DNA from 2 places in the Nitrincola nitratireducens genome. Region 1 is predicted to be linked to the other one. Evidence: predicted binding sites of a transcription regulator. Region 1 holds the regulator's gene; the other holds the start of a gene.
The links. Region 1 encodes sigma-54, which starts transcription at its own class of promoters, with help from an activator protein. Its sites were predicted from a motif close to TGGCACNNNNNTTGCTNT; they were not measured.
Positions count from the first base shown of each region.

Region 1 (3,676 bases):
AGCAACACCATCATAGCGCCGCAACTACGGCTTATATTGGTGACGATCTACCCGACTTAGCGGCCATTATTACCGTCGCCTTTGGTGCATCCGTCCCGAATGGACACCCTCTTGTTCGTGCCGAAGCGGATTGGTGCACAAGCCGCAAAGGCGGAGAAGGTGCCGCTCGTGAATTCTGTGAGGTGATTTTATCTGCACAAGGAAAACTCAACGCACTGATTGATGAGTTTCGCTAATGCGTTGGACTCGCCATTTCGCACTTGCCGTCGTTATTTTATTAACCCTGATTCCTGTTTTATACTGGGGCTGGATGGGTATTAACCGACCAGTCCTTGAGGTCAGTGAACCAAATGAAGACAGAGTCGATTTTTTCATTTTAGACGGCCACCTTAAACGCTATAGTCAATCAGGTGAACTTGTCCATCAACTTTCATCACCGCTTATCGAGCATTTACCGGGTCCATCGATCACTCAGGTGACGCAACCCAAGGTAATACTCATCGGAACAGGTGATAAAGAAACGCACATTAAAGCCGACAAAGGCACGATGACGGATGACGAAAGCAAGATTGAGCTTGCAGGGAACGTCCGTGTTATTGATAATTCATCTTTTGATGCACCTAGAGAGCTAAGAACAGAAACAATGACGTTATTTCCTTCGTCACAGTACGCTGAAACCGCAGACCCTGTCATGGTTGTACAGGCATTCAGTCAGCTATCAGCCATTGGCATGCAAGCCTGGCTGGGTGAACAACGGATCGAATTGCTTTCTGAGGTACGAGGATACTATGCAAAAAGTGAGTAAACTGATAGGCCTGTTGGGAATGGTGGTTCTGAGCAGCTTAGCCTTTGCACTTCCTGAAGATCGAAACCAGCCTATTCATGTTAGCGCTGATCAGGCCAGTTTAAATGAGGCTACAGGTGTTTCTGTCTATTCGGGCAATGTTGAAATCAAACAAGGCAGCATGATCCTCAAAGGCAGTCGTGTCGAACTTCATCGTGACAACCAAGGAAGCATTGCTCGGATCGTATCCTCTGGCAATCCAGCGGAGTTTCAACAGCAATCTGTAGCAAGCCAACCTGTAACACGCGCCTATGGCAATCAAATGGACTATCGTATCCCCACACAACTCATTACCATCACGGGCAATGCTCAAGTTCAACAAGCCAATGACCGCTTTACAGGACAGCGTATTGTTTACAACATGGATAAATCGATTGTAGATGCATTCGGTAGCGAGCAACCTGGTGGTCAACGCGTCGAAATGATCATTCAACCTAGGTCCAACAATTGATATGATCACGCTTGAAGCACAACATTTAGCTAAGTCGTATAAACGTCGACAGGTCGTGCGCGATGTGTCCTTACATCTTAAGCAAGGTGAAATTGTAGGACTCCTTGGCCCTAACGGTGCTGGAAAAACAACCTGCTTTTATATGATTGTTGGTTTGATCAACGCAGATCAAGGCGCTATTTTAATTGATGAAAAAGATATTACCCGTTTACCGATGCACGGGCGCGCACGCCTTGGCTTGGGCTACTTGCCACAAGAAGCCTCCGTATTCAGGAAACTATCGGTTGCTGAAAACATCTTGGCTGTTTTACAAACGCGAAAAGATCTTAACTCATCTCAGCGCAAGGCAATGCTTGAAAGCTTGCTAGAAGAGTTTAGTATTACGCATATACGTGACAGTTTAGGCATGTCCCTATCTGGTGGAGAGCGTCGACGTGTTGAAATCGCGCGAGCGTTGGCAACCGAACCTGCGTTTATTTTGCTTGATGAACCCTTTGCGGGTGTTGATCCAATATCGGTTAGCGATATAAAGCAAACGATCAAGCATCTACAATCTAAAAATATCGGCGTGTTAATCACGGACCACAATGTCCGTGAAACACTTGATATATGTGAACGAGCATACATTGTTTCGGAAGGTCATATCCTTGCAGAAGGCCACCCATCTGACATAATGGCAAATGAACAGGTTCGACAAGCCTATCTTGGCGAGCAGTTCAGGCTCTAAACATTAATCCGTATCCTTCAACTGAGTGATATATCTGGCATATGAAGCAAGCCTTACATTTAAAAATCGGCCAGCACCTCACCATGACGCCGCAATTGCAGCAGGCTATTCGCTTATTGCAATTATCGACGTTGGACCTACAACAAGAGATACAACAAGCGCTGGAAAGCAATCCGCTGCTTGAAATCAGCGAAGATGATACGGATACGGATATCCCAGTCCATTTAAGTTCGGACAACCAACGAGAGCTGAGCACAGAACCCTCCTCAAATGACCGTGAAGAGGTGGTTGAGCATGAAGCGGAAGCTGAGCACGATTGGAACGATCAAATACCTGAAGACCTCCCCACAGACAGCAGCTGGGAAGATACCTTTCAGCATCAAAGTTCAGGGAGCAGTTCTGACAGCGAATGGGCCGACAATGAAAACGACTCTCGTGAAGACACGCTGCTTGATCATTTAAATTGGCAGTTAAATTTAACACCTATGTCCGATGCGGATCGCCTGATTGCTGAAGCGATAATTGAGGCCATTGACCCTGATGGATATCTGCAGGTTAGTGTTGATGAACTCATGGAGCAATTCGTTGCTCAATTCCCCGATATCTTCAGTGATATTGACCTTGATGAAGTCATCGCCGTGTTACACAGGGTTCAACAATTTGACCCCCCTGGCGTTGCGGCACGTGATTTGAGCGAGTGTTTAAGCATTCAGATTAAACAATTACCAGACACTCTGCCTTGGAGAGAAACGGCTTTAAAGTTAGCGAATGAACATCTCCAACTCTTAGGGAATCATGACTACAAAGCGCTAATGCGCAAGCTGCGCTTGAACGAAGAAGACTTGTCGTCGGTCATCGAGATCATTCAGTCACTCAATCCAAAGCCCGGTGCCAGCATTGCTTCCAGTCAATCTGAATATGTCATACCTGATGTTGTCGTTCGCAAAGTCCAAGATCAATGGATTGTCTCGCTAAGCCCAGAGACATCACCGAAGCTTCAGATTAATACACAATATGCCGATTTAATTCGACGAGCCGACAACAGTGCTGACAACACCTATTTGAAAAACCACCTACAAGAAGCTCGCTGGTTTCTAAAGAGCCTAATGAGTCGAAACGAGACCTTATTAAAAGTCGCAACAGAAATCGTCGAGCGCCAAAAAGACTTCTTAGAAATGGGTGAAGAGGGCATGAAACCGATGGTCCTTCATGATATTGCTGAGGCCGTCTCTATGCATGAATCCACCATTTCACGTGTCACCACTCAAAAATTCATTCATACTCCTCGAGGTATTTTTGAATTGAAATATTTTTTCTCAAGCCAGGTGAACACGGCTGATGGAGAAGGCGCATCTTCAACAGCTATCCGAGCTCTGATTAAAAAGCTTGTTACAAGTGAGAATACCGCCAAGCCTTTAAGCGATAATAAAATTGCACAACTCTTAATGGAGCAAGGTATCAATGTTGCCCGTCGAACCGTAGCAAAATATCGTGAAGCTTTAGGTATTCCACCTTCTAATGAGCGTAAGCGTCTGCTTTAATTATAATAGATAGGTACGAGCCATTTCGTACCCTTACCAAGGAGACAACCCATGCAGATCAATATTACTGGCCACCATGTAGAATTGACTGAATCCCTAAATGACTACGTTCA
Region 1 is NZ_AONB01000001.1:58,901-62,576, reverse strand. Features, by position in the region: gene D791_RS00300 (KdsC family phosphatase) at 1-236, shown strand, start outside; gene lptC (LPS export ABC transporter periplasmic protein LptC) at 236-805, shown strand; gene lptA (lipopolysaccharide transport periplasmic protein LptA) at 798-1,295, shown strand; gene lptB (LPS export ABC transporter ATP-binding protein) at 1,297-2,022, shown strand; gene D791_RS00280 (RNA polymerase factor sigma-54) at 2,064-3,563, shown strand; gene hpf (ribosome hibernation promoting factor) at 3,615-3,676, shown strand, end outside.

Region 2 (3,676 bases), on a different contig from region 1:
TAAATGCACATCGACACTGATTTGAAAGTCATGCGTATCTGTGCGGTTATGGCTGGTGATTGCATCGGCAGGACACACGTCCAAGCAACGAGTGCACCCCAGCTTACCTCGATCAGAATGGGCGCAGATATCATGATTGACTTGGACATATTCCGGTTTTTCAAATTCGCCAACTAAGGACGAAATCTCTTCAATGGCCTGAACAAGATGATCAGAATCGGCTGCAATGTGAAAATAACCAGGCGGCGACATTTCAGCGGCTAGGGTGGGCTCTGGATTTAAATCCAGCACCATGTCAAATGTATCTTTGCCCGTGTACAGCTTGGCCGGATTAACGATGTCACCCTGTGGGCTTTTAAGCTGAAGATGGTAGGAACCTAACCAACCCGTTAAAGACTCAAGCGGTAGGTATATTGGGGTAAGTTCAGGCACGGCCGCTAAGGCTTTTTCCAAATGCTCATCTGATTGGCTGCTTACTTGCCCCATCGCCAGTAAGGTGATGCTTTTCAAACCTGATAACTGAGCCGCTGCCAAGCGAATAAGGTCTTCTGGACCTAAGATTAAAAGATGTCCTTGGCTGGTATAGGTGATTAAGTTGTCTTGTAAGGTTAGCACAGGCGGCAAGGCATTGATCGCCTGCTGGCGCGCTCTCGCGTTGTCTTGCGAACTTGCCGTAAAGACCTTCATTGGAATTAAGCTGTTTGGTTTCATTGACACTCTCTCAGGCTCGCCTATATCGTTATTTTCAATAGCAATGGCGGTCGAGTTATTTAGTTATAGTGTTAAGATAGCAATTAAGAAGCCAAGATTTACGACCATAAAAGCACAAAATACTGACACGAAAGCCAGGCTTTATAGATCGAGAATCCACAACTGCATCATTTTGTCTCGCCTTGTTCATTTTTACTGTGCAAGACTGGCTCATCAAAGGCATCGACTTTCTGATCATCCACTCCCTCTTTTTCAAAAGAAACATCTTCAGAATCAACCACTTTATTATCCGAAAGTAGAACATCCCTCGCCTTTTCCATGGCTCATCCATGCGTTCTTGCGCCCAACCTCGGACGACCTCTCCAGGTTTCAAAATTAATTTAGTTGGATTTGAATAGTCCAAAGCGTAATCATCCAAAGGATCTCGTACATTGAACTCAGGCTGATGAAAAAACTGACGTAATGCCTTTTTCTTAAGTTCTGCTGAAACTCCACTCGAGAAAAACATCGACATATCGCTTTTGGATGTGATCGTAGATAAATCTGGCATATCAATATCCGTGAGTACAACCTCCTCACTCGGCAGCTCCTCAGACGAATGCGGAGAGCTTTCAGATTCCTCCACGTCTGTGATAACGACTGACGTATCGGATTCAATTGATGCATCCTCTATCGCAACAGAAGAGTCTAGCTCTGAAGCAGGAGATGAAGAGTCATCCAGCTCACGTCGTTTTAATCGAGACCAACGCGATAAAAAACCATCCGTCATGAGGAGGCTCCTTCTGATGAACTGGCTGTTCTTAAGCGCCGTTTATTGGCTTTTGGATCCTCAACCTCTCCGTGTTCAGCCATAAAGGCTTCCAACCACGCATGTATCGCTTCAGGTAATGGAATGCTTAACACTGGCTGGTTTGCATCCATATAATCGGCGGCAACATCTTGAGCACAGGTAAGCTTTCGAGGAAGAGACAGGTCAGATGACACCTCTTCACAAACAACAAAGAGCTTTGGCGTTTCCGCGCTTAAATTGAAACGATACGCAATGCGCTCATCACGAAAGAGCTGTAACCAAATCATGTGAGCATCGCTGCGCTGAGGATCTTTCGCATAAACTTCGGCTACAGACCACGTAATACACGGCCAACCTCTCGACAGTTTTTCATGTTTTTCCAACCGAACCCACAAAGGCCATGTATCTAATGTTGGATAACGAACAGACGGCTTCATGTCTTTCCCCTTTTTTAACGAAGTATAGATCACAGGCAAAGACTGTGCCGTGATGTCTAACAAGGATCAAATCAGGGCTACAGACAGTTTCCCTTCAAAAAAATAGGGTCAATAAATCACATTCCTTGTTTTACAATGGGACATTTTGACGCAACTTAAGCCCATTGGCTGCATAACAAGAAACCATACCCACCTAGCAAGGCCAACCCCTCGCCACCACTGGTATGATAGTTGCTTCACAACCTGCACCACGGGATTCAAATTAAGGAATACTCATGACCCTTGCGCACCGCCCCTTATTGACTCAAGCACGCGCACCGCTCACAACCCAAATCAGGGTGATGGATGAACAGGGCGAATGGAGAGATCAAGCCCTCGCCTGCGAACGCCCACTGACCCTCTACCTGAACAAGCGTGAAATTGTCACGCTCATGACCTTGGGCGAAAACCCGGAAGCCTTGGTGTTAGGCTACCTTCGCAATCAAAACCTTGTTGAACGCTTAGAAGATGTTATCGCGGTTCAAGTGGATTGGGACGTTTCTGCAGCGGTTGTTGTCACAACCCACACCCCCGATGATATTGATGAAACCCTCTCTAAACGAACCGTAACAACGGGTTGTGGCCAAGGCACTGTGTTTGGTAATCAAATGGCTCGCCTTGAGCAAATAACCCTATCGCCTTGGCCGATCAAACAATCTCAGATTTATCATTTATTGGATGTGCTCAACCAACATAATGAAACCTACAAGAATGCCGGAGCGGTTCACGGTTGCGGCGTTTGCTCAATCGAGGGGGACGTTCTCGCATTTTGTGAGGATATAGGGCGCCATAATGCGGTTGACACCCTCGCAGGTCATTTATGGCTGAATGCCATAGATGCATCTGACAAGCTGTTTTACACCACCGGACGACTCACCTCTGAAATGGTGATTAAAACCGCGCAAATGGGCATGAGTGTCCTCCTCTCTCGTTCAGGCGCAACAGAGATGGGACTCGAAATTGCACAGCAACTCGGAATTCTGATGTTAGCTAGGGCAAAAGGTCGGCATTTTCTCGTCTTTAGTGGCCAAGACCGCCTACTTCTTGATGACAAACCTACCGCCCAAGCTCGGTCAGAGAAAAAGGGGAAACGTGATGACTGAGCAGCACCCTTACCTGACGGTAAAAGAAGTCGCCCTTTATTTACACCTGAATGAGAAGAAAGTATACCAACTGGCAAGTGATGGCCATTTACCAGCGACCAAAGTGACGGGTAAATGGCTGTTTCCAAGAAAACTGGTAGATCAGTGGCTGCTAGAGTCTAGCCACCACGGCATTTTAAGTGACCGCTTACTCATCTCCGGCAGTGATGACCCCCTTCTTCAGGCAGGACTCCTGCGCATTATGCAGGCCCAGAAATACAAAGCACTCTACAGCTATATGCCTACGGGTACGCAAGCGGGCCTTAGCTTATTGTCACAAGGCTTAGTGGATGCCTGTGCGGTGCACTGGGGCAAAGCAGATGAAAGCCATCTAAGGCATCCCGCGCTTATTCGTCAATACACAGGATCAAGGCACTGGGTGTTAGTGCATTTATACAAGCGCCAACAAGGCTGATGCTCCGTGCAAATGACACTGAAACACTTCTAAGCGAACCCACACATTTACTGGAAAAACGCTGGGTCACCCGTCAAGAGGGGGCCGGATCCCAACGCTTTTTAAAAGACTGGCTAACACAACAGCGCTTAAACCCTGAGCA
Region 2 is NZ_AONB01000019.1:19,768-23,443, reverse strand. Features, by position in the region: gene D791_RS14495 (4Fe-4S dicluster domain-containing protein) at 1-711, opposite strand, end outside; gene D791_RS14490 (DUF3306 domain-containing protein) at 767-1,480, opposite strand; gene D791_RS14485 (DUF3305 domain-containing protein) at 1,477-1,938, opposite strand; gene D791_RS14480 (formate dehydrogenase accessory sulfurtransferase FdhD) at 2,214-3,080, shown strand; gene D791_RS21530 (helix-turn-helix domain-containing protein) at 3,073-3,534, shown strand; gene D791_RS21525 (substrate-binding domain-containing protein) at 3,534-3,676, shown strand, end outside.
Region 2: the regulator sigma-54 is predicted to act here: its motif matches at 1,971-1,988, upstream of D791_RS14485 (DUF3305 domain-containing protein).